4 regions of the Exiguobacterium sp. s91 genome follow, and region 2 is predicted to be linked to each of the others. Evidence: riboswitches for the same ligand, from Rfam matches in the RefSeq annotation. Region 2 holds a riboswitch; each other region holds the start of a gene.
What was found. A riboswitch is a leader RNA that binds a small molecule or an ion and turns the genes downstream of it on or off. The one in region 2 is predicted to bind S-adenosylmethionine.
Positions count from the first base shown of each region.

Region 1: another riboswitch for S-adenosylmethionine. It lies ahead of KNQ06_RS01285 (methionine ABC transporter ATP-binding protein); the one in region 2 lies ahead of msrA (peptide-methionine (S)-S-oxide reductase MsrA).
Region 3: another riboswitch for S-adenosylmethionine. It lies ahead of KNQ06_RS00405 (alpha/beta hydrolase); the one in region 2 lies ahead of msrA (peptide-methionine (S)-S-oxide reductase MsrA).
Region 4: another riboswitch for S-adenosylmethionine. It lies ahead of KNQ06_RS13995 (LLM class flavin-dependent oxidoreductase); the one in region 2 lies ahead of msrA (peptide-methionine (S)-S-oxide reductase MsrA).

Region 1 is NZ_JACSMZ010000001.1:257,966-266,091, reverse strand. It holds gene KNQ06_RS01300 (MBL fold metallo-hydrolase) at 1-477, shown strand, start outside; gene KNQ06_RS01295 (glycoside hydrolase family 13 protein) at 741-2,351, opposite strand; gene KNQ06_RS01290 (aminotransferase class I/II-fold pyridoxal phosphate-dependent enzyme) at 2,500-3,687, shown strand; SAM riboswitch class I at 3,750-3,855, shown strand; gene KNQ06_RS01285 (methionine ABC transporter ATP-binding protein) at 3,940-4,953, shown strand; gene KNQ06_RS01280 (methionine ABC transporter permease) at 4,943-5,608, shown strand; gene KNQ06_RS01275 (MetQ/NlpA family ABC transporter substrate-binding protein) at 5,636-6,451, shown strand; gene KNQ06_RS01270 (GNAT family N-acetyltransferase) at 6,511-7,008, opposite strand; gene KNQ06_RS01265 (CAP domain-containing protein) at 7,096-7,974, opposite strand.
Region 2 is NZ_JACSMZ010000002.1:33,759-41,884, reverse strand. It holds gene KNQ06_RS11680 (Crp/Fnr family transcriptional regulator) at 1-263, shown strand, start outside; gene KNQ06_RS11675 (DMT family transporter) at 276-758, shown strand; gene KNQ06_RS11670 (MFS transporter) at 1,019-2,239, opposite strand; gene KNQ06_RS11665 (winged helix-turn-helix domain-containing protein) at 2,254-2,853, opposite strand; gene msrA (peptide-methionine (S)-S-oxide reductase MsrA) at 3,084-3,614, opposite strand; SAM riboswitch class I at 3,709-3,812, opposite strand; gene KNQ06_RS11655 (M20 metallopeptidase family protein) at 3,875-5,053, opposite strand; gene KNQ06_RS11650 (putative quinol monooxygenase) at 5,131-5,424, shown strand; gene KNQ06_RS11645 (C40 family peptidase) at 5,483-8,038, opposite strand.
Region 3 is NZ_JACSMZ010000001.1:66,381-74,506, reverse strand. It holds gene KNQ06_RS00425 (M20 family metallopeptidase) at 1-732, opposite strand, end outside; gene KNQ06_RS00420 (MetQ/NlpA family ABC transporter substrate-binding protein) at 755-1,573, opposite strand; gene KNQ06_RS00415 (methionine ABC transporter permease) at 1,593-2,243, opposite strand; gene KNQ06_RS00410 (methionine ABC transporter ATP-binding protein) at 2,233-3,261, opposite strand; SAM riboswitch class I at 3,348-3,451, opposite strand; SAM riboswitch class I at 3,701-3,802, shown strand; gene KNQ06_RS00405 (alpha/beta hydrolase) at 3,870-4,628, shown strand; gene KNQ06_RS00400 (thymidine kinase) at 4,701-5,315, opposite strand; gene KNQ06_RS00395 (DedA family protein) at 5,499-6,149, shown strand; gene KNQ06_RS00390 (type B 50S ribosomal protein L31) at 6,186-6,431, opposite strand; gene rho (transcription termination factor Rho) at 6,523-7,896, opposite strand.
Region 4 is NZ_JACSMZ010000003.1:160,405-168,530, forward strand. It holds gene KNQ06_RS13965 (ABC-F family ATP-binding cassette domain-containing protein) at 1-464, shown strand, start outside; gene KNQ06_RS13970 (NUDIX domain-containing protein) at 530-913, shown strand; gene tnpB (IS200/IS605 family element RNA-guided endonuclease TnpB) at 1,101-2,192, opposite strand; partial or broken gene tnpA (IS200/IS605 family transposase) at 2,209-2,634, opposite strand; gene KNQ06_RS13985 (SRPBCC family protein) at 2,770-3,237, opposite strand; gene KNQ06_RS13990 (ATP-grasp domain-containing protein) at 3,314-4,261, opposite strand; gene KNQ06_RS13995 (LLM class flavin-dependent oxidoreductase) at 4,258-5,316, opposite strand; SAM riboswitch class I at 5,391-5,493, opposite strand; gene KNQ06_RS14000 (DUF975 family protein) at 5,607-6,245, opposite strand; gene KNQ06_RS14005 (DUF2325 domain-containing protein) at 6,309-7,577, opposite strand; gene KNQ06_RS14010 (DUF817 domain-containing protein) at 7,664-8,126, opposite strand, start outside.

The DNA.
Region 1 (8,126 bases), on a different contig from region 2:
AGTTACCGAGATGCTGCATTGCTCAGTGGGGATGAGACGCTACGCGAAGGCGAAACGACACCCTTAAAAGGGGGTATTCCGAAAAACATCAAAACACGACCGGATCGATTGCTCGAGAGTGGTCAACAAGTCGGAAGTCTCAGTGTCATCGCCTCACCCGGGCATACACCTGGTTCGATCTCGCTTTGGCATGAAGGGAGTCGGACGTTGATCGCTGGAGATGCTTTTCAGACGCAAGGGGGACTCGCCGTCTCCGGTGATGTCCGCTGGCAATTTCCGTTCCCCGCACTCGCGACATGGGATCCGGACGTCGCCCTTCGCTCGGCTGATCAACTGACGGAACTATCTCCAGATATTCTTGCCGTCGGACACGGTCCCCTCATTCTCGGACCGAGTTACGAGATGCGCCAAGCTGTCGATCGATTCGGACACGTCTTACAGACGAAAAAATCTTCTCCATTCAAATCACACACTTAAAACGGGACTGTATCATAAGTCAGTCTTTCCAAAGATAAGGATGGCAGAATGAAAATCTGCCATCCTTATCTCATAACAAAAAGAATGACGCGTCGCACGCAACTCCTACAGGAATAAGCGCATTTATGCGCTTCAGAGACAAACAAGACCCGTTTTCCTGCTTGAATGAAGCAGGAAAACGGGCTTGTGTCTCGCCTGAGGAAAGGGCGTGAAAAGACGCGTCATTCTTTTTTTGAGTTAGCCCCATTTTTTCGTCCAGTGGTTCAATTCTGTTCTGCAACAGCATAACGATAGACGCGTGCTTCGTAGGGACGCAAGATATCCGGGCTATCCGGATAGTTTGATACGAGCAATTTTTCATGCGGTAAAATGAGGGCGGTCTGCATCGGTTCATCATGTACGTTGAGGACGATCCGCCAGACTTCTCCCTCTAATTCCCGTTCATAGATATAGAGATACGGATCATGAAGCGCTAAGTCTCGGTACGTGCCGTAAACCATGATCGGATGTTGCTTTCGCATCTGAATCAGCGACTTGTAAAAAGCAAGCACGGACGATGGATCCGCTTCTGCCTGCGCGACATTGATGTCCGTATAATTCGGGTTGACGGCTAACCATGGTTTCCCACTCGTAAAGCCAGCTGCATGTGTACCGTCCCACTGCATCGGTGTGCGGGAGTTATCACGGGCAAGTAACTGCATCGACGAGAGTACGACCTCCGGATCCTCTCCACCAGCGACGCGCTCCGCGTATCGATTTCGAAAGGCGACGTCTTGATAGAGCGACGGATCCGAGAAGCGAATCCCCGTCATCCCGATCTCTTCTCCTTGATACACGTATGGAATTCCGGGTAACGTATGCAACATCAAACCGAGTAGTTTTGCGCTCTCGACGCGATACCGTTCACTGCCGAAGCGCGTCACTTGTCGTGTATGATCATGGTTGTTGAGAAACTGTGAATTGACGCCTAGTGGGTATAAGACATCGTACCAGCGTTTCTGAATTTCCTTGAACCGTAAAAGATCCATCGCCTCCATATCGTCCGCGATCTCGAAGTGAAACAGCGTCCGAAGTTCTTCTCGATCTTCACTGACGTATAACAGCCCGTCTTCCGGACCAACGAACGGAATCTCACCGACTGTGAATAACTCTTTACCCGCAAGGACGTTCGCATGCATCTCCTGCAAGAAGTCATGCACGCCTGGCTGATTTCCAAGGTACGATAGATCAAACGGATTGGCGACATCCTCGAACGACCGTTTTTTGATCAAGTTGATGACATCCATCCGGAAGCCGTCGATCCCTTGAGCGATCCACCAGTTCATCATATCGTAGATCGCTTGCCTCACAGCTGGGTGCTCCCAGTTTAAGTCGGGCTGTTCTTTGGCGAAGGAATGAAAATAATACTGCCCGCGCTCTTCACTCCACGTCCATGGGCTTGGCGCAAAGTACGAGCGCCAGTTGTTCGGAGGCGTCTCTTTCGTGCCATCCTGCCAGATATACCAGTCATCCTTATCGTTGATCCGCTCCCGCGACTGACGGAACCAGTCATGCTGGTCACTCGTATGGTTCACGACTAAATCGAGAATGACCTTCAATCCACGGGCATGAGCGGCAGTGATCAACTCCTGGAGATCTCCCATCGTTCCCGCTTTTTCCATGATCTCGTAATAATCGGCAATATCATAGCCGTTATCGACGTCCGGGGAATGATAACACGGATTCAACCACACGACATCGACACCAATTGAAGCGATGTAATCAAGCTTGTCGATGACACCTCTTAAATCACCGATCCCATCCCCGTTCGAATCTTTAAAGCTACGCCAGTAGACTTGATAGACGACTGCCTCTTTCCAGTTAGCTCGCTTCATCTTCCCACTCCTCTCCCTACTCTTTATTCCCGCTCCACTTATCTGTACCTGTTTATCCGACAATTTTTTTGAATTTCGAAAAAGTTCTTTTCTTTTGACTGAATATTCGTTATCCTTGACGACAATACCACGAAGGAGGCATTCATCCATGAAACATTTCGCTCCATCCATCGCCATTGATCGGCTTCCTGCTCCTGTCTTCGCTGAACTCGCGAACCGAATCGGTGCTGTAAAAGCTGCCGGACACGATGTCATCACACTTGGTCAAGGAACGCCTGACCAGACGACGCCTGTACATATTCTCGATGCCTTAAAACAAGCCATCGACGAGCCAACGAACCTTCAATATCCACCGTTTCGTGGACATGATTTTCTAAAGCAAGCCGTCGCTAGCTTTTACGCGACTGAGTTCGGTGTCACAATCGATCCAGCAACGGAAGTCGCGATTCTCCTCGGTAGTAAAGCCGGTATCGTCGCCTTACCGCAGACAATCGTCAACCCTGGAGAAGGAGTCATCGTTCCGGATCCAGGATACCCGGATTACCTGTCTGGCGCAGCACTTGCTGGTGCATTCCCGATCACGCTTCCGTTGCTTGAAAAAAATAACTTCTTACCGGATTACGACTTACTTGATACGACGGACGTCGAGCGTGCCCGGATGTTGTTCCTCAACTACCCGAGTAATCCGACGGGTGCGACCGCGACGGCAGAAGCCTTCGAACAGACAGTCGCTTTCGCCGATGCCCATGATATCTGTGTCGTCCATGACTTAGCATACGGCGGCATCAGTTTCGATGGTCCGACGCGAAGCTTCCTGCAGACGGAAGGGGCAAAAGACGTCGGGATCGAGCTATTCTCACTCTCAAAACGCTTCAACATGTCCGGCTTCCGGATCGCCTTTGCGATTGGTAATCCGTCCGTCATCTCAAGCATCGAGACGTACCAAGAACATCTCTACGTCAGTGCCTTCACACCGATTCAACATGCTGCGACCGTCGCCCTGACGAGTGACCAGACATGTGTCCGCGAGTTAAGCAGTCTGTACGAAACACGACGCGATGCGTTGTTCGCAAAACTCGATGCGATTGGTTGGAGTGGACCACGACCGGGCGGTTCCTTCTTCGTCTGGCTTCCTGTTCCGGAAGGTTACACGTCCCAAAGCTTCACCGATCACCTGCTTGACGAAGCACACGTCGCCGTGACCCCTGGATCCTTCTTCGGCGAATACGGTGAAGGCTACGTCCGGATCAGCTTGATTGCTGACGTCGAACGTCTAGAAGAAGCCGTCGATCGAATCGGAACGCTCAACCTGTTCCGGACACCTGTTGCGGAATAATTCTGAAAAAACATTTGACAGATGGGAATCATTTCCGTTAAAGTAAATCCCAACAGCATAACTACTTATCGAGAGCGACCGAGGGATTAGGCCCAACGACGTCCGGCAACCACCTGTAAGGAACGGTGCCACATCCTACAGAATGATTTTCATTCTGAGAGATAAGTTACGAAATCTTACACTTTCGTCGCTTTTTTCTGGTTGCTCCGCTACTAGGAAAAAGCGACTTTTTTTGTATGAGGAGATGAGCGGATGATTGAATTCAAACACATTACAAAACGGTTCGTTCGAGATCGGACCCCGATTTTTGCATTACGGGATGTCGATTTGACGATCCAAAAAGGAGAAATCTTCGGGATCATCGGTGAGTCCGGTGCCGGTAAGAGTACGTTACTTCGCCTAATCAACGGGCTTGAGCATCCGACACAGGGAAGCGTCAAGGTCGACGGTGTCTCGCTTGGCGGAATGTCAAAAGCAGATCTGCGTCAACTTCGCTTACGGACAGGAATGATCTTTCAGCATTTCCAATTGATCCAGTCGCGCAACGTCGCGGATAACATCGCTTTTGCGCTCAAGGCTGCTGGCGTCAAACGAGCAGATTTCCCGGAGCGAATTCGCGAACTCGTCTCGCTCGTCGGACTTGAAGGATTTGAGACGAACTTCCCGAGCCAATTAAGCGGTGGGCAGAAACAGCGCGTCGGGATTGCCCGGGCACTCGCGAACGATCCGACCGTCTTGTTATGTGACGAAGCGACATCAGCTCTTGACCCCGTTACGACACTACAGATCCTTGAACTGCTGAAGGATTTGAATGAACGACTCGGATTGACGATCGTCCTCATCACGCATGAGATTGATGTCGTCAAACAGATTTGCCATCGCGTCGCGGTCATGTCGCAAGGTGAAGTCGTTGAAGTCGCCTCAACCTATGACCTGTTCAGTCAAGCCAAGCATCCAGTGACGCAACATTACGTCGATACGGCACTACAAATCGAATTGCCAGAACGCATCTTACAGGCAACTCCAGGCAAGATCATCCGCTTGCAGTTCACGGGCGAGAAGACCGGTGAGAGTACGTTATCAGAAGCAATCCGCCGTTACGATATCTCAGTCAGCATCTTGCACGGCAAGGTCGACTACATTCAAGACGTCGCCTTCGGTGTCCTGATTGTCAGCTTGACGGGATCATCCGACCAAATCGCTCCTGCCCTCGACTGGCTCGCGACGGAACTTCATGCACTCGAGGTGATTCAGGATGTGGCTTGATCGTATTCAAACGATGTTACCTGAGCTCTTGAAGGCACTCGGCGAGACGGCGTGGATGGTAGGAATTTCACTTGCCTTTGCATTGGTCGTCGGGATTCCGCTCGGGATTCTCTTGTTCGTCACCGACCGGGGATTATTTTTTCAAAACCTTGCCGTCCGCCGTGTCCTTGACTTCGTCGTCAACATCGTCCGGTCGCTACCGTTCATCATCTTGCTGGTTGCCCTCATTCCGTTAACGAAGTTCTTACTCGACAATACGATTGGTCCGACGGCAGCATCCGTCAGTCTCAGTGTCGCAGCGATTCCGTTTCTCGCGCGACTCGTTGAGACGTCACTGCGCGAAATTCCGCCTGGTCTAATCGAAGCAGCGGAAGCATGTGGGGCGAAACCATTACGGATCATCGTCAGTGTCCTCTTACCGGAAGCACTCCCTGGCATCATTCAGGGCATCACATTAACGACGATCAGCTTGATCGGCTTCTCAGCGATGGCTGGTATCGTCGGCGGTGGAGGTGTTGGTGACCTCGCGATCCGTTTCGGTTATTATCGCTACGATAATCTCATCATGATCGTGACGATCGTCGTGCTCATCGTCATCGTTCAAAGTATTCAAGCACTTGGCAATCAACTGGCGCGAAAAACAGATAAACGCTAATCATACATACAAAGGGAGAGTGGAATCATGAAAAAACGATATGCCTTTTTAGCAACAGCCTTACTCGGTGCAGGAGTCCTCGCGGGATGTGGAGACAGCAGTGCTGACGAAAAAGACAAGACGATCAAGATTGGTGCGACGAGCGGTCCGTATAGCGACATGGTCAAACAAGCGATCCAGCCGCAACTCGAAAAGAAAGGCTATAAAGTCGAAATCGTCGAGTTCAGCGATTACATCCAACCGAACATCGCCCTCGGTAGCGGGAACATCGACGCCAACTTGTTCCAACACTCGATCTATCTCAAGACGTTCTCTAAAGAAAAGAACCTCGATTTAAAAGGACTCATCACGGTTCCGACAGCACCGATGGGACTATACAGCAAGACAGCGAAGACACTCGACGACGTCAAGACAGGTGCTGAAGTCGCGACACCGAATGATCCGACGAACCAAGCACGGGCACTGAACTTGCTTGCGGAACAAGGCTGGATTGAACTGAAGCCGGACGCTGATCCACTAACCGTTTCAGAGAAAGATATCGTCAAGAATCCGAAGAAACTCGTCATTAAACCACTCGAGGCGGCTCAATTGCCACGCGCCGTCGAAAGTGTCGACATTTCAGCCGTTCCAGGAAACTTCGCACTTGCTGCGAAATTCGACTTACTTGATGCGTTAGCGCTTGAGACGATGGACGAACAATACCGTAACCTCGTCGCTGTCCAAACGAAAGATGCGGACAAGCAAGTCGCAAAAGACTTAAAAGCAGCCGTCGAATCGGACGCTTTCAATACAGTCATCGAAAAATCATTCAAAGGCTTCAGTAAACCTGAATGGGCAAACTGATGTAAAAAACGACCGGAATTCAACGAGATCACCTCTCTTTGAATTCCGGTCATTTTGTGTTAGAACCGATACCACATCAGTTCTTCATCATGATAGGTATCATCGATTTTCAGCGCCCGCGGTTCAATCGCGTATGATTCAAAACCAAGTGATCGATACAACGCTTTAGCAGCTTCATTCGTCCGGACGACCGAGAGATGGACTTGCTCGATCACAGGATGCTGCTTTAATCTACGTAATGCCTCTTCTACGAGTTGTCGTCCGACCTGTTGCTTTCGGGCGCGTGGCGTAACGTACATCGCAAATAGATTCGCTCGATGTCGCATCTTGACTGGCTCGGAGCAGACGATAGTGACGACACCGACGAGTTCATTTTCATGAAACGCACCGAACGTCATCGACTGTTCGCTTTCAAGACGAGTTGCGTACCGTTCGATGGGTCGATCTTTTTCTGCTTCATAATCAGAGCCGAATGCCTCCGGATGGTTTCGTAAGGCTTCTAACCGCAATGCTTTGTAACGAGTTGCATCTTCTGCCGTCAATTGACGTATTTTCAACTGCTCCACCCCCTACCTGTAGTATAGAACGAACTAACTCGTAAAAAAGAGGACGACATCGAGCGATATCGTCCTCCATTCTTCTATTTAAGGTGTTCGGAAATTAATCGTGAAGTACGGTGCGTTGTCTCGGAATGCTACACCGACATCCGCCTGCTTGAAGCTCTTTTGAAGGATGTTATCGCGGTGTCCTTTCGAGTTCATCAAGCCCCAATGCGCCGCAAAGACATTCGGATAGCCCATCGAGAGATTCTCACCGGCTCCCATGAACTTGATACCGCCTTGTTTCATTCGATCGAACGGGTCACGCCCTTGTGGATCCGTATGCGAGAAGAAATTATTCTTCGCCATGTTTTCGCTGTGACCACGTGTAACCGGCTTCAGTGCCGTGTACGGTGCTAATGGATTTAATTTATAGTCGGCTCGTTCCCAGTTCATCAACCGAAGCATCAGTTTCTCATCTGTCGTTCGTAACGCATTCGACGCCGTACCGTAGAAGCCTTTTTTCTTCGCTTCGACGTCTTTTGGAATCGCAAGCGTCGCTTTGACTTTATTGCCGTCATGTTGATCGAAGAAATATGTCACGTAATTGCCTTTCTTCTCATAGACGGCGGCATGATCCAGATTCAACATGTAGTTCGTATTGCCTTTACGATAGGACTTCACTGCGGTCCAACCTTTTTTCTTCAAGGAAGATTCCGTATCCTTATTCAAGACCGCGCCTTGCGTCGTCACCCCGTTCTTGAAACGATACTTCCCATAATCTTTTCCATCCTTCGTCAAGGCGACGAATTCCTCCGTTGATGTCCGTCTGACTTCCCAGTCGTATCCCGGATACTCACTGCTATATCGATCAATCAGCTTGCCGCCGCTTTTCGGGTAATCGGCTTCTGCTTGTTCCATTGGAATGTTTTCGTAGCCGAAAAAGGCTACTGCTGCTACTCCGATGATTAGCCATTTTTTCATGCCCTCGTTTCGCCTCCTTCTATTTCATTACCTTTATTTTAAAAGAAAATCATTCCTTCGAACAGTCATCGGCTCTCATTTGTCTAAATCACATCTTTCGTCCACAAATCCGACATATTTCATGAGAGCGCTACCATTTCAAAAAAGCTTTT
Region 2 (8,126 bases):
ATGTGTTGTATACAGTTGAAGAGCGATTTGCAGGGTATTTGTTGTCGATCGCTTCTGAAGCCAGTGACAGCTTATTTTATCAGGAGATGCGGACATCGAACCTGCATGACGTTGCTGACTGGCTTGGAACAAGTTATCGCCATCTCAACCGGATCATCACGAAGTTGTGTGAAGAAGAGATTCTCGTTCGACGACGTGGGAAAATCATCATCGTTGATCTGGAGCGGATTCGCGAGAAGGCGAACGGCAACAGCTATGAGTAAGGAGGAACGAACATGGTAATAGGCATCGTGTGTGCCGTGTTTGCAGGGATGTTAATCAGTTTACAGACGGTATTGAATGCTCGGATGAGTGACGCGTTTGGCGCTTGGGCGACGACGACGCTGGTCTTCTTCGTCGGTTTCATCGGAGCAAGTGTCACGTATGTTCTGTTTCGTGGTGGAACAATCGGACAGATTCAAAACGTATCGCCACTCTATTGGTTTGGTGGACTTGTCGGTGTCGGCGTCGTTTTTTGTGTCATGCGTGGGATTCAGTTACTTGGTCCGTCCGTCGCAATCTCTGTCGTTCTGATTTCGCAGTTAAGCTTTGCTCTCGCTGTCGATACGTTCGGCTGGTTCGGTTTACCACAAATTGATTTATCGTTCGGTCAACTCGTCGGTCTCGCTGTCATGGTATGTGGGATTTTCGTCTTGAAGCGGTATCAAGTCGTGGCGCCGGAAGAGAGGGCGAAGGATATACCGAAGCAAGTCTCTTAAAAAATCTGATACTAGTTCGATCGACTGACGAACGTTTCTGTCATCCTCGCTTTCCGCAGGCGGGAGGTAAGCCGCGTCATCCCGCATTCTATGCGATTTGCCGGGTCTTACCTGACCCTGACGAAAGCGCGACTCGCGCTTTCTTTCCCTGCAGGAGTCGAGGATGAACACTCACGTTCTAGATTGACTAAATAAAACATGCGCGTTTCCCGCTAATTCGATCGGGAGATTCGCATGTTTTTATGTGTTGTGACTTGATCTCAATCGAATAGATGAACCATTCGTCTTCTGAAGTAAAGTGAGAGAACAATAATGAGAAGACCACAGTACAATATGATTGTCGTGATCGAAACGTGAAACGACAGTAGAAACGAGAGGAGCGCGTAAGATAATGGAATGAGACCATTTGACGCGGCATTCACGACACTCATGACACGTCCCATCGTCTGTTCCGCACACTGAGACTGGATGAACGTAATGAAGCGAATATTGATGATCGAAGAAAGGACACCAAGTGATAACAGGATGATCAGGTACAACAAGATCTGCTGCGCTTGACTAAGCAGGAAGAGAAGCAGACCTAAGGCGCCAATTAATCGGACCGATGAGGTAAGCCCATTTACTTTCGTTTGCGTAAAACCACTCCAGAGCGCCCCTCCGAGCATTCCCATTTGATAAGCACCTTGCATATAACTTAAATCCATCGCATCTCCTTGGAGCACATCATGAACGAGTAAGGGGATTCCGAGTAAGAGTGGTCCAAAGAAAAAGAAATTGACACAGATGACAAGAAAAAGTGTCTGCTTGAGTTGCTGAAAGTGAAAAACGTAATGCAGCCCTTCTTTTAGTTCAAAGAGAGCTGAATGCTGAAGCGATCGCTTGATCTTAGATTCACGAATACCATACGTGAAAAGGAGCGTCAGACAGAGTGTCCCGAAAATTACGAGAAAGACGTGCGAGTAAGAAGAATAGCTGAGAATGACTCCACCAAGAATCGGACCTGAAAAGAGGGCGATTTGATTAGATGTCTGAATCAGTGAATTGGCTTTAGTGAGTTGTTCTTTCGGAACGAGCGTAGGAAGTAAGGAAGCATTCGCCGGCGAAAAGAATGCATCCACACTACCGAATAGAAAGGCGAATCCTAAAATCGTCAGCAATGTAAGCTGATCGGTATGAAGTAATGCGAGAAGACAGAGAATGAAACTGATTCGTAAAGCGCTCGAGATGCGCATGATCGTCGAACGTTTATAGCGATCGGATAAGACGCCACCGAATAACATGAGAAAAATACGGGGTAACAAGGTGGCCATGAGGACGAATCCAAGATATGACGCCTGGTTTAGCGTATGGATGACATACCATTGTTCAACAAACAGATAGGTTGATAGGGAGAGGGCAGAGCACATACCGGACCCCCATAAAAATAAAAAAGATCGATTTTTAAACAGCGATTGTTGCGTATCCATTTCAATAGGCAGCATGTGGCACCTCCGGTTTAGACGTCGTCATTCTCAAATAGTGGTTCATCAATTGCAAAGGCAGTCGTCATGATATAGAAGTGTTTTTTATCTTTTTTGTCTAGTGAAGGGGACCGTGTGAACTCGTCCAATAGAGCACGATATTTTGTAGCAAACTGCCGAAAATCGGCTTCAGACATCGCCAGTTCCTTTTGAAGTGATAAGCTCATCCAGTCCTCGATGTTCGAAGATGAAGGAGAAAAAGTAGCTGTCGGAGCCGTAAGAACGCGTGTCTTTGCCCGGTCTAGTACCTCAAGATACGACTGCCGGGTCGCTTCATTCGTCTCGACGAAGTTCAGTAGATGATCGGCAGGAATGTATCCTCGAGCAATCGCTTGATAGTATTTCAATAGATTGCCGCCCTGTTCTTCCGTACGGACGAGACGAATCAAGTCATGCTTTTCAAGTTCCCGTACGTGATAGAGGACCTTCGCGCGGGATAACGTCAGCAAGTGGGCTAACTGATGTACCGTGTGTGGTTTTTCGACGAGAAACATGAGGATTTTTGTTCGTAACGGATCACTGATCACTTTTAACTGTTCATAGTTCTCTAACATGTGAATCGCTTTTTGTTCCATGCACTGATCTCCTTTTTAACCGGTTAATTTTTATTAACCGTAAAACAAAAGGCTTCTTTTGTAAACGATTACAAATTTATGTAAGGGTGTTGGTAAAGAAGACATCATTTTTTTACATACAAAAAAAACTGATTCCACGACATCTCGATCATCCTCCACTTTTTACTGAAAGTAGGGTAAGAACGAGATGTTTGAAATCAGTTTCAGCTACTGTATATGGTTCGAAGTGATTAGACCGTCGTCGTATCTTTCCATTCCTGCTCGATGAAAGCATCGCGACCAGAAGCAGCACGATCTTTTTTATAGTGTTCTGGATTTTTCTTATGGAAGTCTTGATGGTACTCTTCCGCCGGATAAAATTCAGAAGCGGCATCGATCCGCGTCACGATCGGTTGTTTGAAACGATTGCTTGCAGCAAGGGCGTCACGGGAAGCGATCGCTGCTTCGTGCTGTGCATCCGTATGATAGAAGATCGCTGGTGCGTACTGCGTGCCGCGATCTTGGAATTGACCTTCTGCATCCGTCGGATCCGTTTGTGGCCAGTAGAGTTCGAGCAGACGCTCGTACGGGAACAGGCTCGGATCAAACGTGATTTGGACGACTTCGAGATGTCCCGTCGTTCCTGTTTTGACTTGCTCGTATGTCGGATTGTCGACGTGTCCGCCCATGTAACCTGATACGATTCCCTCGATTCCTGGTAATTCTTCAAACGGTGTCACCATGCACCAAAAACATCCACCTGCAAATGTTGCTTTTTCCATCTGTCTCTTCCTCTCCGTGGGAAATCCCCATTGTATGTCTGACAGCGAGAAAACGAAAACGACTCCTTCGCTTGGTTGCAAAAGGAGTCGCCGCTTTTTATCAACCAAAGCTTTCGCTTTGCTGGTCGTAGCACCTTGCTATGCGCAGGTTGCTGGGACGTCATCGATCCAGATCTCTCGGTCCACTCTTGATAAGGGTATATGAAGTTGATGTCATTCGTTATCATTGTTGTGATGATACCATTCACACAGAAATAAAGTCAATCCTTAGGTTTTAAGGCACGTAAAACCGTCGCTCCGAGTGTCTTCGCACCAATCAACAACGCCTGTTCGTTGATTTCGTACTGCGGATGATGCTGTGGATAGTTGACGCGACCGTCCGTATATCCGGAGCCAGTGAAGAAATAACTTCCCGGGACATGTGTTAGATAATGCGCGAAGTCATCCGCAGCCATCATTGGTGTGAGTGCCCGGACGGATGCTTCCGGTAAGAAAGAAGCGGCTTCCTGAACAAGTTTTGTCTCGTCCGGATGATTCCAGAGCGCCGGGTAACCCGTCGTGAAGTCGATTGAATAGGTAGCACCGATGCCGGCACATGTCGTTTTGGCGACAAGATCGACTTCTTGCCGGAGCTGATGCCGCAATGTCTCATTGAACGTCCGAATTTCACCGACGATGCGTGCTTCACCCGTGACGATGTTCGGTGCCGTTCCCGCATGGAAGGATCCGATTGCGAGAACAGCCGGCTCGAACGGATCGACCCGTCGACTGACGAGATGCTGTAAGTTACAGACGAGCTGCGCTCCAGCGACGAGCGCATCTTTTGTTTTGTGCGGTGCTTGCGCATGTCCACCTTGACCATGAACGATGATTTCGAATTCGTCGATTGCACATAATGTATGTCCTTCCCGAAACCCAATCGTACCGACTGGTAAATCATTTTCGAGATGTGTCGCAAAAATCGCATCGACACCTTCGAGGACACCGGCTTCAATCATTTGGATGGCTCCACCGGGAAAGACCTCTTCACCATGCTGGTGAATGATTCGAATCGTTCCTTGCAATTGATCACGTAACGGATAGAGCGTAGCAGCCAGGGCCATCACCATTGCCGTGTGACCATCATGCCCGCAAGCATGCATGATACCAGGATGGATCGACCGGAAAGCAAGCGTTGTCTCTTCCTGAAGTGGTAATGCGTCAAAATCTGCGCGGACCGCAATCGTCGGACCAGGTTGTTTACCTTCGATCGTCGCGACGACACCACGACCTCCGACGGCTGTTTGATAAGGGATGCCCTGCTCCGCGTAAAAGTTTGCAATTCGTTCTGGTGTGCGGACTTCCTGGAAAGAGAGTTCCGGATGTCGATGAAAATCACGACGTAACGCGATCATCGTCGGTTCGAATTGTTCAAGTGCTTCAAAAAGTTGAGTTTGCATCTTCAAGCTCCTTTGACGTGTGTCTTTTCGTGAAAATGGGTACAGATACAGGTAATCACGAAAGGGGATAATGAAACATGGGAGAAATCGTCGTCAACGCTGTACTTACAATCAAAGCAGGACTTGCGGATCAAGTCTTCCCGATTCTACAAACGGTCTATCATGCCTCACAAAAAGAAGAAGGGTGCTTACGTTATTCCTTACATCAATCGATCGAGGATGAGCATCAATTCATGCTGTATGAAGTGTATCGTGATGAAGAGGCACTTGAAGCGCATATCGCATCCGATCACTATAAAGCCTACCGTGAACAGATCGAGTTATACTTGATGGATCGACAAGTAACGAAATACGTCGAGATGACATTCTGACGTATTGCGATAAGAAGAGACGAACCCGTCGATTTCGACGGATTCGTCTTTTTTTGTCTTACATCGATTTAAATCCGAGGAAATGCTCCTGCCAACGCGGTTCGTAAATCGAGTTGATTTGAAGCTGTGAACCGCCTGCATGGATGAAGTGTTCGCTATCGAGCATGATTCCGATATGCGATGGACCATCTGTATAAGTGTTCTGGAAGAAGACGATATCCGAGCGTTTACCGCTTGCAATACTCGTCCGGCGATTTGTAAAGAAAGCACCATACCAGTAGCCACGAACGTTCGTCCGACCACCGTATTTTCCGGCCTTGTTCGTCGCGTAGTGAATCAAACCGGAACAGTCAAAACCACCGTTCACGGCATCTTGCGAACCCCATGTGTATGGTGTACCGATATGTTGAACGGCTGCTTGGATCAGCTTTTCACCACGCGTATTATTCTTTTTAACGACCCGTTTATCGGACGTGATCGTCACAGCGGATACAGGAAGATAAACAGGTGTCCAGCCTGACTGGATGACATAGAAGTTTCCGACTCGATGACGCGGATAAACCCGTTTGCCTTGTTCAACGAGTCCGCTACCTTTTGGACTTGTTGGACTCGCAAAGAACGACGTCGTCTGTTTGACCGTATAGATTTTCGCCCGGTCGATCGCTTTTTGTGTCAGTTTCATATCGGGTTTGCTCGTGCTGATATAAGGGTTGAGGACGTAACCCGTTTGACCATTTGCCAGGCGAACTTGCCAAAAATCATCATCAATTGATTTTAGACCGATTAATTTCGTCCCTTTCTTCAAATAGGCAGCTGGGCGACTGTAAGCTACGTCGGCAGAGAAGAGTGGCGTCTGGTCCAGGTGGACATAAAATGTCGTGCCTTTTTTTGCTTTTGCCGTCGGCTTGTTCAGTCCGATACGACTCGAATCGACGAAACCAAAGGCATTTTTATATTTGACGCGTGTATAATAACCGCTTTTTCCGTAGATCGAAATCGAGGTACCTTTTTTTAGTGTGCCGATTTTTTTGCTCGAAAGTTTTGCCTGCGAACGAATGACGACATCGTCTTCCGTCACATAGCGTTGACCAGTGACGTCATACAGATCCGGCTTTTTCGTCACGAGATCCGTCGTCTTGACGTAGCCGTAGACCGATCCTTTTTTCATGCGTGTGTAACTACCGCTTGTGCCGTAAATCGTTAGCTTATCAGCTCGTTTGACGGAATACATAATTTTGCTCTTCGTCGAAGCAGACGTGTAGACGGACAAATTGCGTTTCGCGTATCGTGTCCCGGTTGATGCATAGACTTTTCCAGTATCGAGATCAGCTGTCTTGACGTAAGCATGAACTCCACGGAAGATGATCCGGCTATAGGCACCGCTTGTGCCATACACCGTCAGCAGCGTATTCGTTTGATGTTGCTTTAAGACAGGACTTGAAGATTTGACATCCGAATAGATTGGCGTAACGCGCTGAACATAGAGGCGTGCAGTCTTCGGATAGTATTTCAACGTACCGAGATGTGCCGTCAACACATAGGCATACTCGTCGTTTCGTTTGATTCGTGTAAATGACCCCTCGATGCCGTACGTCTGAAGGGAAGTATTCACAGGAATCGATTGTACGACTTTTCCTTTCGTAGTCGCAGTAGCATAGACCGTCGTCTGCTGTTGGATGTAACGTAGCCCGGTTTCCGGATGGTTCACGACCGGCGCATCAGCTAAATCAGCCGTCAATACGAAGGCGTAACCCGTTTTAGTCGCAACACGCGTAAAAGTACCGATCGTACCGAACGTTTCAAATGCTTGATTTTGAACGACGGCTGTCTTCGCGCTCGTCGTCTTCGGTTCAACGAAAAGAGAAGTCGTTCGTTTGGCATAACGCAGTCCTGTTTCCGGATAATTTTCGACCTGCGCATCAGCTAAATCAGCCGTCAATACGAAGGCGTAACCCGTTTTAGTCGCCACGCGTGTAAAAGTACCGGTCGTACCGAACGTTTCAAATGCTTGATTTTGAACGACGGCTGTCTTCGCGCTCGTCGTCTTCGGCTCAACGAAGAGAGAAGTCGTTCGTTTGGCATAACGCGTCCCAACTAATTTCGGAAGTTGCTCGAGTTGTGCCGTCGGTACGTAGACGTATTGCTCGTTCCATTTCAGACGCGTGAACGTGTCGAAAGTGCCGTATGTATCGATTCGCTGATAGGCGGGAAGTGTCGTCACGACGGTGGGATCAAATGGTGAAGCAACTAATGAGAGTGGACTTTTCGACATCAGCGTAGCTTGTTTTTGAAAGACAGGTGCTGTTTGCGTTAACGCGTTTGTTGCGACATACGCAGTACCTTCTTGCCAACTGACACGAGTGAAGTCACCGTCCGTGCCGAGTGTCTTCAATGTCGTTCCTGCTGGTAGTTGTTGAATGACCGTTGTGGAATCAGCCGTTTGCAGCAACGCAGCATCCTCTTTCAAATAAGCCGCCCCGGTCGTCTCGGTGACTGTTTGTGTTTCTGCTGTCGGTTGATCAGGTGGCGATTCAGCGAAAGCGGGTGCGGGTAAAACCGAGCTCAACATTAACGTTGCGGCAAGTCCAGCAACATGAGCAGTCCATTTTTTCATCAAGAGGTTCACTCCAATTCTTAAAATTTGTCATTATGAATAGTGTAGCATGCGCTTGTTTAAAAATTGATAAAAATCAAAAAAATAG
Region 3 (8,126 bases), on a different contig from region 2:
TGCTTTTGCGTATTCCGGGATGATGTTCGGCGCATCACCTCCATGCGTGATGATTCCGTGAATCCGGACATCGTCCGGTAATTGCTGACGTAACGCATTGATTCCATTGAAGAGTTGAATGACAGCGTCAAGGGCGTTGATGCCTTCCTCCGGTGACGCCGCTGCGTGTGCCGGACGACCCGTAAAGGCAAAGTCGAGCGGATCGACCGCAAGGGAAGAACCCGTGATCCGTGTTTGTCCCGACGGATGGACCATCAAGGCTGCATCGATCCCTTCCAGCAACTGATGTTTGACGAAACTGCCTTTCGCACTACCGTTCGGTCCACCTTCCTCGGCTGGTGTTCCAAGGACAACGACACTCCCGCCGACTTCATCGAGCACTTTACTGAGCGCGATTGCCGCTGCGACGCTCGTCGTGCCGATGATATTATGACCGCACGCGTGACCAATACCCGGCAACGCATCGTATTCAGCAAGAAAGGCAATCGTTGCGCCTGGTCGGTCGCTCGATTTCTTCGCGAAGAACGCGGTATCGTGCCCCGCGACGCCGAGTTCTACTGTAAAACCTTCCGCTGTTAGACGCTCCGCATGGAGCCGCGAAGCAAAGAATTCCTCGTTCCCGATTTCCGGCGTTGCATGAATCCGATGACTTGTCTCAAGATACGATTCCCGTTTTTGTTCGATGTCCTGTTCAATCGTCTCTACCCATGTCGTGCGTACTGGTGTCGTCATACTGTCCACTCTCCTTTTGAAATTATTCGCCGATATCGCTCAATGGAACGAACGTCGGGATCGTACTGCCTTTATATTCTTTTTTGATGAAGGCCGCGACATCTTTTTGTTGATACAGCGATGCGATTTTTTTCAGTTCTTTTTTGTTCTTGTCTTCCGTCCGTGTCGCGATGATGTTGATGTATGGTTTTGCTGTCTCGTTCTCATGGACGATCGAGTCCTTGATCGGGTTGAAGCCAGCGTCAACGGCAATGCCATTGTTGATGATTGATGCCGCGACGTCCGGTAAGACGCGTGGCGTTTGCCCGGCGACGATCGGAACGATTTTCAGCTTTTTCGGATTCTCGACGATCTTATCGACCGAACCGTTGCCATCGAAGTCGTCCGGTAGCTTGATCAGACCTGCTTCTTGCAGTAACAAGAGGGCACGTCCCATGTTCGTCGCTTCGTTCGGAACAGCGATTTTTCCGCCATTTGGAATGTCTTTGACATCCTTGTATTTATCTGAGTAGATCCCCATCGGTGCGATGACAGTCGTCGCAATCGGCGATAGCTTCAAGTTATGTTCTTTCTTGAAAGCGTTGAAGTAGGAAATCGTCTGGAAAGCATTGGCGTCGATCTCACCCTCAGCCAGTGCCATGTTCGGCTGGACATAATCGGAGAACTTGACGAGCTCGATTTTGATGCCTTCCTTCTCTGCTTTTTTCGCGACATAATCCCAAACTTGTGTGTCGGAACCGCTGACACCGAGCTTGATCGTCTTTTCGTCTTCTCCTGATGCTGCGCATCCGGCAAATAAAATCGTCGTGAGTGTTGCTCCAATCGCTACTGCTTTTTTCATGGCTGAATCGCTCCCTTGATTAATGTCTTCTAATTTTTCGTGCGACGATGTTGCCTGTCGTCTGTAAGCCTTGGACTAAGATGACGAGAATCCCGACCGTGATGATCATGACTTTCGTGTCGAATCGTTGATAGCCATAAGTGATCGCTAAGTCGCCGAGACCACCGCCTCCAATCGCACCTGCCATCGCTGACGCCCCGATCAAGCCAACCGTCGCGATCGTTAAGTTCAGGATGAGTGAACCGAGTGCTTCCGGTAGGAGGAAGCGGAAAATCGTTTGAAACGGTGTCGCGCCCATCGCTTCTGCTGCTTCAAGAACGCCTTTATCGACTTCGAGTAAAGAACTCTCGATCAGACGCGCCATGTACGGTGCAGCGTAAAAGACGAGCGGGACGATGGCGGCTTCTGTTCCGATCGATGTCTGAACGATCAAGCGCGTCAACGGGATGATCGCGACGAGTAAGATGATGAACGGAATCGAGCGGAAAATATTGACGATACTGTTGAAGAACGTGAACAGCGGGACATTTTCAAGCAATGCTCCTTTTCGCGTGACGACAAGCAGGATCCCGAGTGGTAAGCCGATCAAGGTCGAGAATAAGAGCGAAACGGATACCATCGTCATCGTCTGCAAAAATGCTGTCCAGATATCACTGTAATTAACTAGCATGAGCAAGTACCTCCTCGACCGTCACCTGTGCCTGATCGATGTAGTGTAACGCTCGTTTCACTTCAGCCTGCTCACCAATCAACTCGACGAGTAAGGTGCCGAACGGCGTATCCTGCAACTCCGTGATGCTACCGTGCAAGATGTTGACATCGACGTCAAAGCGTTTCGCAACTTGCGATAAGAGCGGCTGCCCGGTGTGATGTCCGAGGAAATGAATCTTATAGATCGGATTCGCATTCCGGGACTCGATCAACTGGCGAATCGATGCTGGAATCTCGTCGTGCATGACGGAGCGGACGAAGTTCTGTGCTGTCTCGGTCTGCGGGTTTGAAAAGACATCAAAGACCGTTCCTGACTCGATCAGTTTCCCAGCTTCAATGACAGCGACGCGGTCGCAAATCTCCCGAATGACGCCCATCTCGTGGGTGATCAAGAGAATCGTGATCCCGTACTCCGCATTGATACGTTTTAATAACTGGAGAATATGATGTGTCGTTTGGGGATCGAGTGCTGACGTCGCTTCGTCACATAAGAGGACGGAAGGTTGCGTCGCGAGTGCCCGGGCGATACCAACGCGCTGTTTCTGCCCACCCGACAATTGATCCGGATAATGATCCGCCTTGTCCGCGAGATCGACGAATTCGAGTAACTCCGTCACCCGGCGGCGAATTTCGTCTTTCTTGACGCCTGCGAGAACGAGTGGTTTCGCGACATTCGCAAAGACCGTGTTCGCATTCAATAGATTGAAGTGCTGAAAGATCATCCCGATCCGTTGTTTTGCTTGGCGCAATTTTTTCGGAGACAGTTGCGTTAAATCTTCTCCATCGACCGTCACCGTTCCTGACGTCGGTCGTTCTAATAGATTGACACAGCGGAGTAGTGAACTTTTTCCGGCACCGCTAAAGCCGATGACACCAAAGATTTCGCCTTTTTCGATCGTCAGGTCGACACCGTCGAGCGCTGCGATCGTCTGATCTTTCGTGACGTACGTTTTCTTGACTTGATGAAATGCGATCATTCCGTTTTCCCCCTTCATTCAACAAAAAAGGTCCCTTCTTGAGAAACAAGAAGAGACCTGGATCCGCACAGTGGCAGAATCCACTCTACTCATCTCTCAGACATCTGTCTGATGGAATTGGCACAGTGCTCATAATGAGTCTGTTGCCGAGGTTTCGTAGGGCCAGTCCCTCCACCTCTCTGGATAAGTATTGCGGTATGAAATTCGTATGTGTGTTGTTGCGTTGTTGCTTATGTCGTAAAACTAATTTTTACATTACGGGTCGAAACTTTAAAAGTCAACCAACTTTGCAAAAATAATCCATTTGGCGCATATCGATGGATGAACAAGTTATGAGTTAGCTTACTCAACGGATCATGATTCGTCAAGAAAGATTTGACAAGTCATTTTTGGTCGTGCTACCATCGTTTCAATGATTATTCCGACAATTCCAATATGATATTTATCAAGAGTGAACGAGAGACCTGGCTCTATGACTTCACGGCAACCTGCAATCTGTAAGGTGCTCCGACCAGCAAAGCGCGGCTTTGGATGATACGGTGAAAAACTCGTGGGCGTCCAAGCAGTGACGTCGACGAGTTTTTTTCATGAATGGAGGAAAAATAGTAATGATGAACTATCCTGTATTGACTGGTGCTGAAGCGTTTTATTTTCAAGGTGGACCGATCGGTATTCTAATCTGTCATGGTTTTAATGCCACTCCGCAAAGTGTCCGCGACGTCGGTGAGGCATTCGCTGCTGAAGGTTTTACCGTCTATGCCCCGCGCTTACGCGGACATGGAACGAACGTCCGCGAGTTTGAACAATCGACTGCTCGATGTTGGAAGCAAAGCCTGCAAGACGGCTATGAACGTTTACAAGAAACATGCGATCAAGTCTTCGTCATCGGTCAATCGATGGGTGCGACGCTTGCACTGTCACTCGCTGCTGACGGCATTCCGTTTGCCGGCATCATTACGATCAATGCCGCACTTTCCGTTCCATCCTATGAAGCACTTTCGTTCGAGGACGGTCCACAGTACTTACCGGAAGGGGCACCGGACATCAAACGGTCTGCTTTCGAAATCATCTATGACCTCGTTCCAAGTCGTTGTGCGTTCGAACTCGTCCGTCTGATGGATGAAACGAAAGGACGCTTAGGATCAATCCTTCTGCCGACATTAATTCTCTACTCGGCGACCGATCACGTCGTCCCGCCGTCGAGCTCGGATTATCTGCATCAGCACATCGGAACGAATGATAAACGAAGCTACTGTTTACTGAACTCGTACCACGTCGCGACCCTCGATCATGATCAGGATTTGATCGTTCGTGAGACGATCCGCTTTATCGAACGCTCAAGCCGGTTCTCACAGGAAACGGGATAATAAAAAAACAGCTATTCACTTAAAAGCGAATAGCTGTTACATCAAAGGACGACCGCGATCGGTACGTCTTTTTTAATTTTCTTGGTGCTGCACCGATTGGAGCGGCTTCGGCTTTCCAGGCACCTCATGGCAATGGCGGCACCGTGGCTCATACGATTCTGAAGCGCCCACTAGGATGATCGGATCATCGTAGTTCGCTGGTTTTCCATCAATCAACCGTTGTGTCCGGGAAGCCGGATCACCACACGAAAGACAGATGGCTTGCAGCTTCGTCACGAATTCTGCGCGCGCCAGTAATTCCGGCATCTTGCCGAATGGCTCTGCCCGGAAATCTTGATCAAGGCCTGCACAAATGACGCGTTTTCCGTCTTGTGCAAGTGCTTCGATGACTTGTACGATCTCATCATCAAAGAATTGAACTTCATCGATTCCGACGATTTGTGTTTCCTCTGCTACTGCTGCGTAGAGATCGCGACTCGTCGCCATCGGAATCGCCACGACGGAGTTGCCGATATGAGAGACGACATGCTCTTCATGGTACCGGTCGTCGATTGCCGGCTTGAATACTTGAACGGGCAGTTTGCCGTACTGCGCCCGTCTGACACGACGAATCAACTCTTCCGATTTCCCGGAAAACATACTGCCACAAATTACTTCGATCCAGCCGTACTGATTTATTACATGCATCATCGTCCGACACCGTCCTCTAAAAATAGTCACTTTAACGAGTATAGCCCGAAACGGTATCGAGAAAAAGGGTTGACTTCCGGAAATCAAAATTCATTTTTTCTTTACCTAGAATTTTTGTCCTTTCATTCCAACCGTCCCCTATTTCCTGTACACTGAAGAAGAAGACTCTCACGAAAGAAGGTGTCCCCGATTCATCATCTCTTACATGACATCCTGCACCAATACGGTGCCCTTGGTCTCTCCGTCCTTCTCGCAGGTGGTATCGTGGGATTGCCGGTTCCTGATGAGACCCTGCTCGTCCTGTCCGGTTTTTGGATGCATCAAGGCAATCTACCACTCGTCGGTACGATCCTCGCCGCTTACGCCGGCAGTTGTATCGGGATGACGATCAGCTATTTACTCGGATTAAAACTCGGTATGCCACTATTACACCGCGTCGGACCGAAAATGCGTATCTCAGAAAAACATATTCTTTCCGCTGAAGCCGGATTTCGTCGTTACGGAAAATCGGTCTTGATCATCGGTTACTACATACCTGGTCTCCGCCAACTCTCTGCCTTTTTTGCAGGTGTCTCGAAAATGCCGTTTCGCGTGTTTGCGAGTTATGCGTATACAGGTGCGTTGATTTGGATCAGCGTGTTCTTAGGCGCCGGCTACTTCGTCGGTCGTCACCTCTCGTTCCACAAAGTCATGGACTATATCTTGGCACATCCGGAAGTCATGCCGTATTTAATCGGAATTGCCGGTGGAATCGCCTTCTCCTTCGTCTTGAAGACGTATCTCGCGTATCGTTCACAATTCAGTCTATACAAAAACAGCCTGCTTCCATAATGGAGGCAGGCTGTTTTTTTAAGAACCGGCAAGTGATTACTTGCGGCCGTATTTTTTGTTGAAGCGATCGACACGACCATCTGCCGCATTGAACTTTTGACGACCTGTGTAGAATGGGTGCGAGTCTGAAGACACATCCACACGGATGAGTGGGTACTCGTTACCATCTTCCCAAGTGATCGTTTCGTTCGAAGAACGAGTAGAACCGCTTAAGAATTTGTACTCAGTCGTTGAATCCATAAATACTACTTTGTTGTAGTTAGGGTGAATTCCTTGTTTCATGGTTGATTTCTCTCCTTCCGCCCTGGTTCATTTGCTGAGCCAGAGTAAGTTACCTTCCTATACTAAACGATTTTTTTGCGCGTCGCAATAGTTATTTTTCCGTCGTCGTTTCCTTCTTGACGGTACGTGGTTTAGCCGGTGCGCGTCGGACCGCCTTCTTCTTTTCCTTCTCGAGTTCGACGAAAAATTCCTCATTATTTTTCGTATCGCGAATCTTCCGTAGGAACGTATCGACGAATTCGTTCGACTCGTTCATCGTCCGGCGAATCGTCCAAAGTGCATCGAGTTGCTCTTTCGGAAGCAAGAGTTCTTCCTTCCGTGTACCGGACTTCCGAATGTCGATCGCTGGGAAGATCCGACGCTCTGACAGCTTACGATCGAGATGCAACTCCATGTTGCCCGTCCCTTTGAATTCCTCATAGATGACGTCATCCATGCGCGATCCTGTCTCAACGAGAGCTGTCGCAAGAATCGTCAAACTACCACCGTGTTCGATGTTTCGCGCTGCCCCAAAGAAGCGTTTTGGTTTATGGAACGCAGCCGGGTCAATCCCCCCTGAGAGCGTCCGACCGCTTTGCGGTACCGTTAAGTTATAGGCCCGTGTTAGACGTGTGATCGAATCCATCAGGATGACGACATCCTTCTTGTGTTCGACGAGTCGCATCGCCCGCTCGAGGACAAGCTCAGAAATCCGGACGTGGTTGTCTGGTGTTTCGTCAAACGTCGAGCTGACAACGTCTGCTCCCGGAACCGAGCGCTCAATATCTGTTACTTCCTCAGGACGCTCATCAATCAAGAGAATGATCAGTTCGACATCCGGATGATTCTCCTGAATCGAGTTTGCGATTTCTTTGAGGAGTGATGTCTTCCCTGCTTTTGGCGGTGCGACGATCAAACCACGTTGACCAAACCCAACCGGTGCGATCATATCCATGACACGCACAGATAGATGGCGTGGTTCTGTCTCAAGTCGCATTAGACGATCCGGATAGATCGGTGTCAGTGCCGGGAAAAATAAACGGTTACGGGCAGTATCTGGTGCTTCACCGTTGACGGCTTCCACGCTAAGTAATCCTTGGAACCGTTCGTTTTCCTTCGGTGGACGGACTTTACCTGTGACGACATCACCATTACGTAGATTAAAGCGTCGGATTTGAGATGCTGCGATATAAATATCTTCAGAGGATTGGGAATAATTGATAGGACGAAGGAAGCCAAAGCCACCATCGTTTTGCATTTGTGGGTTGCCAGGGATGACTTCGAGTACCCCTTCGAGGAAATAAAGACCAGTCGATTCAGCCTGTGCTTTTAAAATCTTGAACATCAACTCGCGTTTACGGGCTTCCCGGTATTGTGGGACATTCTTCGTCTTTGCGATTTCATAGAGTTCTTTTAATGTCAGTTGGCTCAATTGAGCCAGTGTATAGGAACGTTCTGGTTTATCTTTTTTATCAGTTGTTGGCATGTTCTTCACCTATTCTTTATAAATTCAACTGCATTCAGCATACTTCCATACATACATCAGGAGGTATGTAATTTTATTCGTGAACTAAAGGTATCATATTTTTTTGAATTCGTCGTTAACAATCCTCTGCGTTTCTTACTTTGTAATATTCAAGGATATTATTTCAGTTATGTTACAAAAGCATCTGTTTTGTCTTCTAACTGAAAAAACGTTTTCAAGTGTGCTCGTGC
Region 4 (8,126 bases), on a different contig from region 2:
TGCCAAAAGATAACTCGGAATTCTTCGAAGGCTCGGACAAGACGATCCTCGATTGGCTCCGTCAGTACTCACCGGCAGATGAGAGTGATACGTTCCTCCGTGGATTCCTCGGTCGGATGCTCTTCTCAGGAGAAGAAGTTATGAAAAAAGCCTCTGTCTTATCTGGGGGCGAAAAAGTCCGTTGTATGCTTTCAAAAGCAATGCTCAGCGGTGCTAACGTTCTCGTCCTCGACGATCCAACGAACCACTTGGATCTCGAATCGATCACAGCACTCAACGATGGCTTGATCGCTTACAAAGGTGCGATGCTCTTCAGCTCGCATGACCATCAGTTCGTCGAAACGATTGCGAACCGTATCATCGAGTTGACGCCAAACGGTATCGTCGATAAAGAAACGACATACGATGAGTACTTGAACAATGATACGATCCAACAGCAATTAACAGCGTTATACGCACAATGATGTCAAAAGAGACCGGAACTGTCGTTTCGGTCTCTTTTTTGAACACTTTGAAGGAGGAATGCGATATGCGTCATCGCGTATGTGCCGCGCTGATTGAAGAGCAACAGATCTTAATGGTTGAATTACACACGCCTTCCCGGACATTTTGGACGTTACCGGGCGGAGGTGTCGAGCGTGGTGAAACAAAAGAACAAGCCGTCGTGCGCGAAGTATTAGAGGAGACGCATCTTCACATCACAATCGAACGACAACTCTACGAGATTTCAATCGATCAGGGAATCGAGACATGTTTTCTCGTTCAACGCACCTCAGGTAGTTCTTCTGCACCTCGACTCGGGATTGATCCCGAACTTCCGCTTAATAAACAGGAATTACGAACCGTCCGTTTCCGACCACTAAAGGACCTTCAAGATGATTCACAGATTACTCGTTTGCTGAACTTACTGTAAAGGAAAGATTAACTAACTGAGATATAACTAACCAGGTTTCTTTACACTCCCTACATAATCGACTGAGTGAACTACTCACCACTTGTTTGCTTCGCAAATTGAAGTAGGAGCCTCTTGGGAAGACCGTACTTTTACAAGCTACGATTATTGACCAAGCTCATCGGGTGGTCCCCACCCTGAAGAATTTTCAGTATGCTAACATCAACAAGTTGATGCTCGCGTTGATGTCTCGATCATGAAGAGCACCACAAATACAGCTCCACTCGCGCACATCCATGGCTTTCTTCTCGCTTTTTATTCCGCAAGAAGAACAAATCTGTGTAGAGGCATACCATTGATCCGCTTTGATAAGTGTTCGCCCGTAGAATTTGCATTTGTATGCTAGCTGACGAACAAACTCATACCAACTGACATCCCCGATCGATTTGGCGATCTTATGGTTTTTCATCATGTTCTTCGACTTAAGTGTCTCAACGACTATGACTTGGTTATCGTCAACGATTCGTTTCGACAGCTTATGAAGAAAATCTTGACGTTGATTCGCAATCTTTTCATGCTTCTTGGAAAGGATCATCCTCGCCTTCTCTCGGTTCTTACTCCCAATTTTCTTGCGTGACAAGCCACGTTGCGCCTTCTTTATCTTATCTTCAGACTTTCGAAGAAAGCGCGGATTGGCAACTTTCTCAGAAAAATGTTTATCGTTTGTCAGGATGGCGAAGTGCTCCAAACCAAGATCAATCCCTACTTTATGTTTGGCGGGAATCCATTGCTCTTCGGCTTGATCGACGAGGATCGAGATGAAGAATTTTCGGGTCCTCGTCATCGAGATCGTCGCGGACTTGATCACACCTGTAAACGGACGATGTTGTTTCAACTTCACAAAACCAATCTTAGGAAGCTTCACCTGACATGCCTCGATTCGGATGCTTCCCTTCAGATTGTTCGTCGTGTAAGAGGCGCGGTCGTTGTGCTTCGATTTGAACTTGGGGAACCCAACAGACTTATCCCGAAAAAAGTTCTGGTATGCCTTATTCAAGTCCATCTGAGCGTTCGCTAGGGAAAGACTATCGACTTCTTTTAGGAAAGGGAATTCAGGTTTGTACTTTGCTGGGGTTGGGAGCTTCTGCTTCACGTCAGGGTCGAGCTTAGACTCTTTATACAATCGGATACGCTCTTCGAGCATCTTATTGTAAACGAAACGGACACAACCGAACGTCTTCACGAAATACTCTTGTTGGAACTTCGTCGGATAAAGTCGAAACTTGTACGCCTTCAGCAAGGAAATCACTCCTCTCCTTTTTTTCGATGTAGTGTCTGATGACATCGATCGTCGCATTTCCGGTCCTCACTAGACAATAACTTCGGGACCAAAACATTTCTTTTCAAAGTTGTGTTTTGACATGTGGAAAATCGTGGTTGATCAATCGACTGCTGGTACTCTTATAAGCGTTCAGAAACTTGGACATTTCCGCGTTTGGGTGCGCTTTAAACAACACATCGATATAATCGTTGTCATGGTTCCACTCGATCAGTGTAATACGATATGACGTGCCTATTCGTTCGAACATCTGTCTCGCAAACGTCGAGATGGCGTCATCAATCACTTGTCTCCTGTATTTCACTACGAGGATAAGATCGTAATTCAGAAGAAAGACTGAATGCTTATCTGTGTTAAATTTTGTTTGTGTATCAATTCCTTTTATTGGTTGCACTGATTTCATCAAATGATTATAGTCTTATCGAAACGGGTGATTCATCTCCTACCTACGCTACACTTAGAGGTGGGAGTATTCTCGCCTGATTTTGATAAATCGTATACGAAGCGACAGGATACAAAAACGCGGGAATCCGTTTTTTCATGCGTTATTCTTCTTTTGTTTCGCCGCTTCTTCTTCGACACGTTGCAACAGCCCATGAACGATTTTCTCATTCTCTCGCTCTCCTCCAAGCGACAACAGACTCTTTCCAACAAAGTTCGCTCCCTCATTTTTTCCCGTATAGATCAACAGACAACGGTCATGGTCGATCGGTTTAAGTGTAAACGTCATCTCGATCTTGAATATTTTAGCCAATGTGAATCCAATCGTATTTTGTTTGAAGTCAGGCTCGTTCGTATAGGCTAAATCGGTCACGATATAGGTTTCAAGTCGATTACCCTGCATGTATGTTTGACGATACGTCGAACCGACGACACCCGGTTTTCGTTCAATCACCTCGTGCTGGACGACGTTTGGAATCAAACGCTGCAATCGCGTGTGATCAAACAAGTGCCATGCTTCCTCAATCGGAATATCGAGCTGTCGTTCTTCTCTCCACGTAATCATAGATCCGCCCCCTTTTCTATACAAATACCCTGTCATCCGGTCTTGTAACGTCCGGTGACAGGGCGAGAGCAGATTCTTATTTTACTGTGCTTGTTTCAAGGGCTGCACCGAGGAACTTCGCTAGTTCGAGCATACCGTAGCGTCCTGCAGCTGCCTCGGCATCCGAATTATAGTTCGTATTCGTATTGACGTCATACGTATAGATCGTACCTGACGCATCCTTAATGAACTCGATGCCTGCGACCGCGATTTGGTTCGCTTGGAGGAATGCTTCATACTTTTGGATGATCGGGTCATCGAAGCCTTCAACGATTTGGAACTTCATCGGTGTTTGCGGTGCTTCTTCACCGACTGGGCAGAACAAGTCGTCGATCACGCATGCATCCGCTGGGCAAAGCTCGAACCCTTCTGATGTATCGACTCGAACCGCGTAGACGAACTTTCCACCTACGAACTCACAACGTGTGATGTACGGTTCTGGTGCTTGAATATACTCTTGAATCAACGTGATGCCATCGACTGGTTCGTCGAATGTCGGACCGTCGAGATAAGCTTCAAGTGCTTCAATCGAGTGGAACAGCTGGACGCCGAGACCTTTTCCGGCACGGTTGTGTTTCGTGATGAATGACGAAACACCGATTTCTTTTGCTGCTTGTACGATTTGATCACGTCCGACGGCAGCCGTCGTCTTCGGTACACGAATCCCAGCCTTCCGCAACGCCGTATATTGATTGACTTTGCTGACTTCAAGACGGAGCGCACGCGTTCCGTTAAAGACGGTCCGGTCATGCTCTTCTAACCAAGCGAGGACCCCTTCCGTCAACTCCGGCGCGTAACGATGTCCCCGCGTATGCGAAGAAGCACTCATCCGGCTGTAAAAGACGCCTTCTGGCGGCAGTTCATCCAGCGGAACGATTCCTTCATTCAAGTGCCACTGTTCATACGGTAATTCGAGTTCTTCGAGACGTTTGATGAGATGGTCCGTCCATTCTTGGTTTTCGTGGAGAATATGAATTTTTGTCATGATTGTTGACCTACCTTTCGTTTCGCTTCGACCAGTGGCATTACGTCACGAGCAAAGCGTTCCATTTCTTCAAGTTGTGGTGAGAATTGTAACAAAAGTAACGTGACACCGACGGCTTCGAACGCTAGAATCCGTTCAGCGATTTGTTCTGGTGTCCCGATTAAATTCGGACGTAGACCACGGTTCGAGACAGAATAATCGTTCCGCTCGACCTGTTGCTCCAGTTGCGATTTACTAATGAAATCCTGATAACCGGCATAACCGGCGCTGTCTTCCTTGACGTCCGTGATCCGTTGCCATTCAAGAAGTGCTTCTTCTTCCGTATCCCGACAAATGATGTAGGCAGCAAGACCGAAGCTTTCGAGCGGCTTTTGTCCCGTCGCTTCCCGGCGTACTTTCATGTCGTCGATTTTATGGGCTACTTCTTCAACAGTGCCCCCGTGCATGACATAAGCGTCACAGTGTTCGACGATCGTTCGCTTTCCAGCTTCACTCTCTCCACCAGCGTAGAGCTTGATGCCTGGACGCTGGACTGGCTTCGGATGGAGTTCTGCTTGCTCGATCGTGTAGTGATGACCGGAGAAGCTATACGGTGACGCATCTGCCCACAGTCCCTTCATGACCGTGACGAACTCTTCCGTCCGAGCATAGCGTTCATCGTGCGCTGTGAAGATACCGTTGTATTGTTTCGCTTCCTCTGCCCACCACGCTGAAACGACGTTGAGCGTAAAGCGTCCACCACTCAACTGATCGATGTTTGCCGCCATCTTCGCCGTCGTCGCTGGATTATGGAACCCGGGACGAACCGCTGTCATGATCTCAAGGCGTTCTGTCGTTGCAGCAATCGCTGCTGCCGTCGTCCATGCCTCAAGACTCGGTTCCTTAATGCCTTTGATATCATTCAAGTTCAATTCCGCAATCAACGTCGTCGAGAACCCGATTCGTTCTGCTGTTTGTGCGACTTGTTTCGCATAATCGAAGGTCGGTGGCATCTGTTCATCCTCGACGTTACGTAACCATCCCCCAAAAATCGGTAACCAAAAACCATACTCCACTCCATCGTCCCCCTTATCATAAAAAAACGCTCTTTTCGAAGTTCGAAAAGAGCGACGGTATCTTGTCCTGTCCGCTCTTATCTTCGGAAGGTATCCCTTCCTGGAAGTAGCACCTTCCGCCGTAGCGGGGTTGCTGAAGTGTCTTCGGGCCAGTCCCTCGACTTCTCTAGATAAGATGTGTTGCATTCATCGTACAAAATTCACTGAACTAAAGCAACCATTAAACCGTCTTTTCCAATCGGAATTATTTCACGCATAAAAAAATCCCGACGTCGTGTCGGGATTCGGTATTAATATGGTGCGACGAAATCTGATGTTGGCTCTGGCGCTTGTTCACCACGCACACGATCATAGAATTTTGCCATTGTGACGCTGAAGTATGGTCCAACCCATAAGACAGCAAGACCAAGTGTAACGATCACGAGTAATGCCCAACCAATGAATGATAGGAAGAGTAAGAATGCTTCCATTTTATGACCATCCATGAGTTGACGTGAACGTGTGATGGCCTCGAAGATACCGACCGATGGTTCATCTCGAAGGATGTAGAACGTCAACAGGTAAGAGAACGACTTGATGATCCCTGGAATGATCAAGAGTAATGTCCATAAGAATAAGAAGACCGCTTGCACAATCGAGACGCCGATGACTTTGCCGAAGATTTTATACGGCTCGAACAAATCAGCTACTTTGACTTCTTCATTGCGTGCGAACGACATCGCGACCCACGTCCAACCCGCTGCGATTGGGATCAATAAAATCGAAAGAATGATACTGACCGCACTCATCGCATTTAGATCTTCGTTAGGATCTGGTCCGATGAACGTCGGAACGCTCTGGATGATAGAAAACAGTACGAACATGAGGATGGCAAATCCCCAACGACCGCTGAGCGACTCCTTCGCTGCTTTTTTTAATTGAGATGACATGAGTAAGGTCCTCCTTGAAAAATAAGTTCTCACCTTACTTTACGGTCGAATTCTTCTAATGTTTCACTCTTTTTTCAATAATTTCCCGTCTCGTTGCTGGTTGAGCCAAGCACGCTCAAGTTGTCGTTCACACGCCGTGTATAACGATCGTCGACCGTCGAGCCGTTCCATCGCGAATGGAATACCATGCTTTTTCGCCTGCGCGATGACATGTGCACTCGCTGCATGAGAAACGCGACTCGTCACGACGACGATCGCGTCCGTCTTTTTGGCGAGACAGGCAATCTTTTTCGCGGACTGTGCGTCCCCTGCAAGATGAATCAATTCGATTCCCGTCGGCGCAAAGAACTCGCGATAGACAGCGGTCTGTTGTTCATTTCCGACGATGACGAGACGCATTCCTGTGAAGCGCGTGAAATCAAGTGGTGTCTTATCAACGAAATCCATCAATTGTCCAGGTACGGCTGTCGTCACGATCGGTTCAATCGTTCGCTCTTTTGGTATACGGACGCGACGCTGTGCTTTTTTAGCTTTCGGAACCGGTTGTCGTTTCATTTTTCGTGCATACCGATTTGACTTTTTCGTTGTCACAGACGTCTTCACTACCGGTTGCTCTACCTCTGATGGGCGGTTAGATGATGCGTTGACGATCGGCTCTTTATACGTGAATGGATGCTTCCAAGCAATCGTCAGTGTATCCTTCCGTTCCCGCCACATGACGAGATCGACGAGTTGACCTGCTTCTAGTCGGAAATAGCGCATGTCTTCTACCGGAACGACATAATAGAACGATCTGCCCGACTCATCTTGCAGTGGACCATTCACCGTTTCCTCAATGATTCCATGCGCCTTGACGATTGCTTGTTCAAACACGACACGTTCTGGATTCTCTCTCATTCGCTCCGTCGAGACGACGGCTTCGATACGGCATATCGTTTTTTGATCATCCTGACGATCGACACGGACACGGACTTCCATGCCGTGCTCGAGATTCCAATCGCGGACGTCTCGTTCAGAAATATGACTGCCCGACCATTCTAGTAAAGTACCACCTTTTAACCCCCGCTGAAACGTATAGGCATAACGTTGCTTGCGTACTGGCTCGATCGGTACTTGCGGTGGCATGACGATAGTCTGTTTCTCTAACTCCATCACTTCATCGATGACCGGTGTTTCTTGAACGTCGCGCGGTGCATAATACGCTGACATTTTGACCCATTCATCGATTCCGTTCACTTCGTCGAGCCAGAGTTGCCAATCTTCATACTGCTCCACGACCGCTAATTTCATCTGTACCAATTCAGTTGCTCGTTCCAACACCTGTTGCATCATCCGTAACCACTTCCTTTGCGTTTTTTTCACTATAGCAACGAAAAAACGCGGAAGTAGTCCAAAAAAATAACCAGGTTATTTTTTATTTAGGTACGTTGCTGAATTTCCACAGCCGGATCCTGACGCTTGTATTTCGCAACGATGACGATCAAAACCGTGATGATCACAAGCAGGAACCAAGAAGACAATTTTCCAAGATCAACGACTACCCAGCCTCCTTCCTGATGCGGATAGACCCAGCCTTTAAAGAACGTTACGATGTTCTCCGCGATCCAAATGAAAAAGGCAATCAGTAAAAAGGATAGAACGAGCGGCATCCGGTAGATCGTCTGCTCGATCGTAAAATGAACCCATGACTTATAGAAAACGAGGACGACGAGGACCATCAATAGCCAGCGTGCATCGAAGATCCAGTGGTGGGTGAAGAAGTTGAGATAGACGAGACTGCCGACGCTGATCGCAAGCCAGGGGGGTGGAAATGCTATGAATCGTAAATGAAATCGCCGAAACGCCTGGCAGACATAACTCGCGACGCTTGCGTACATGAAT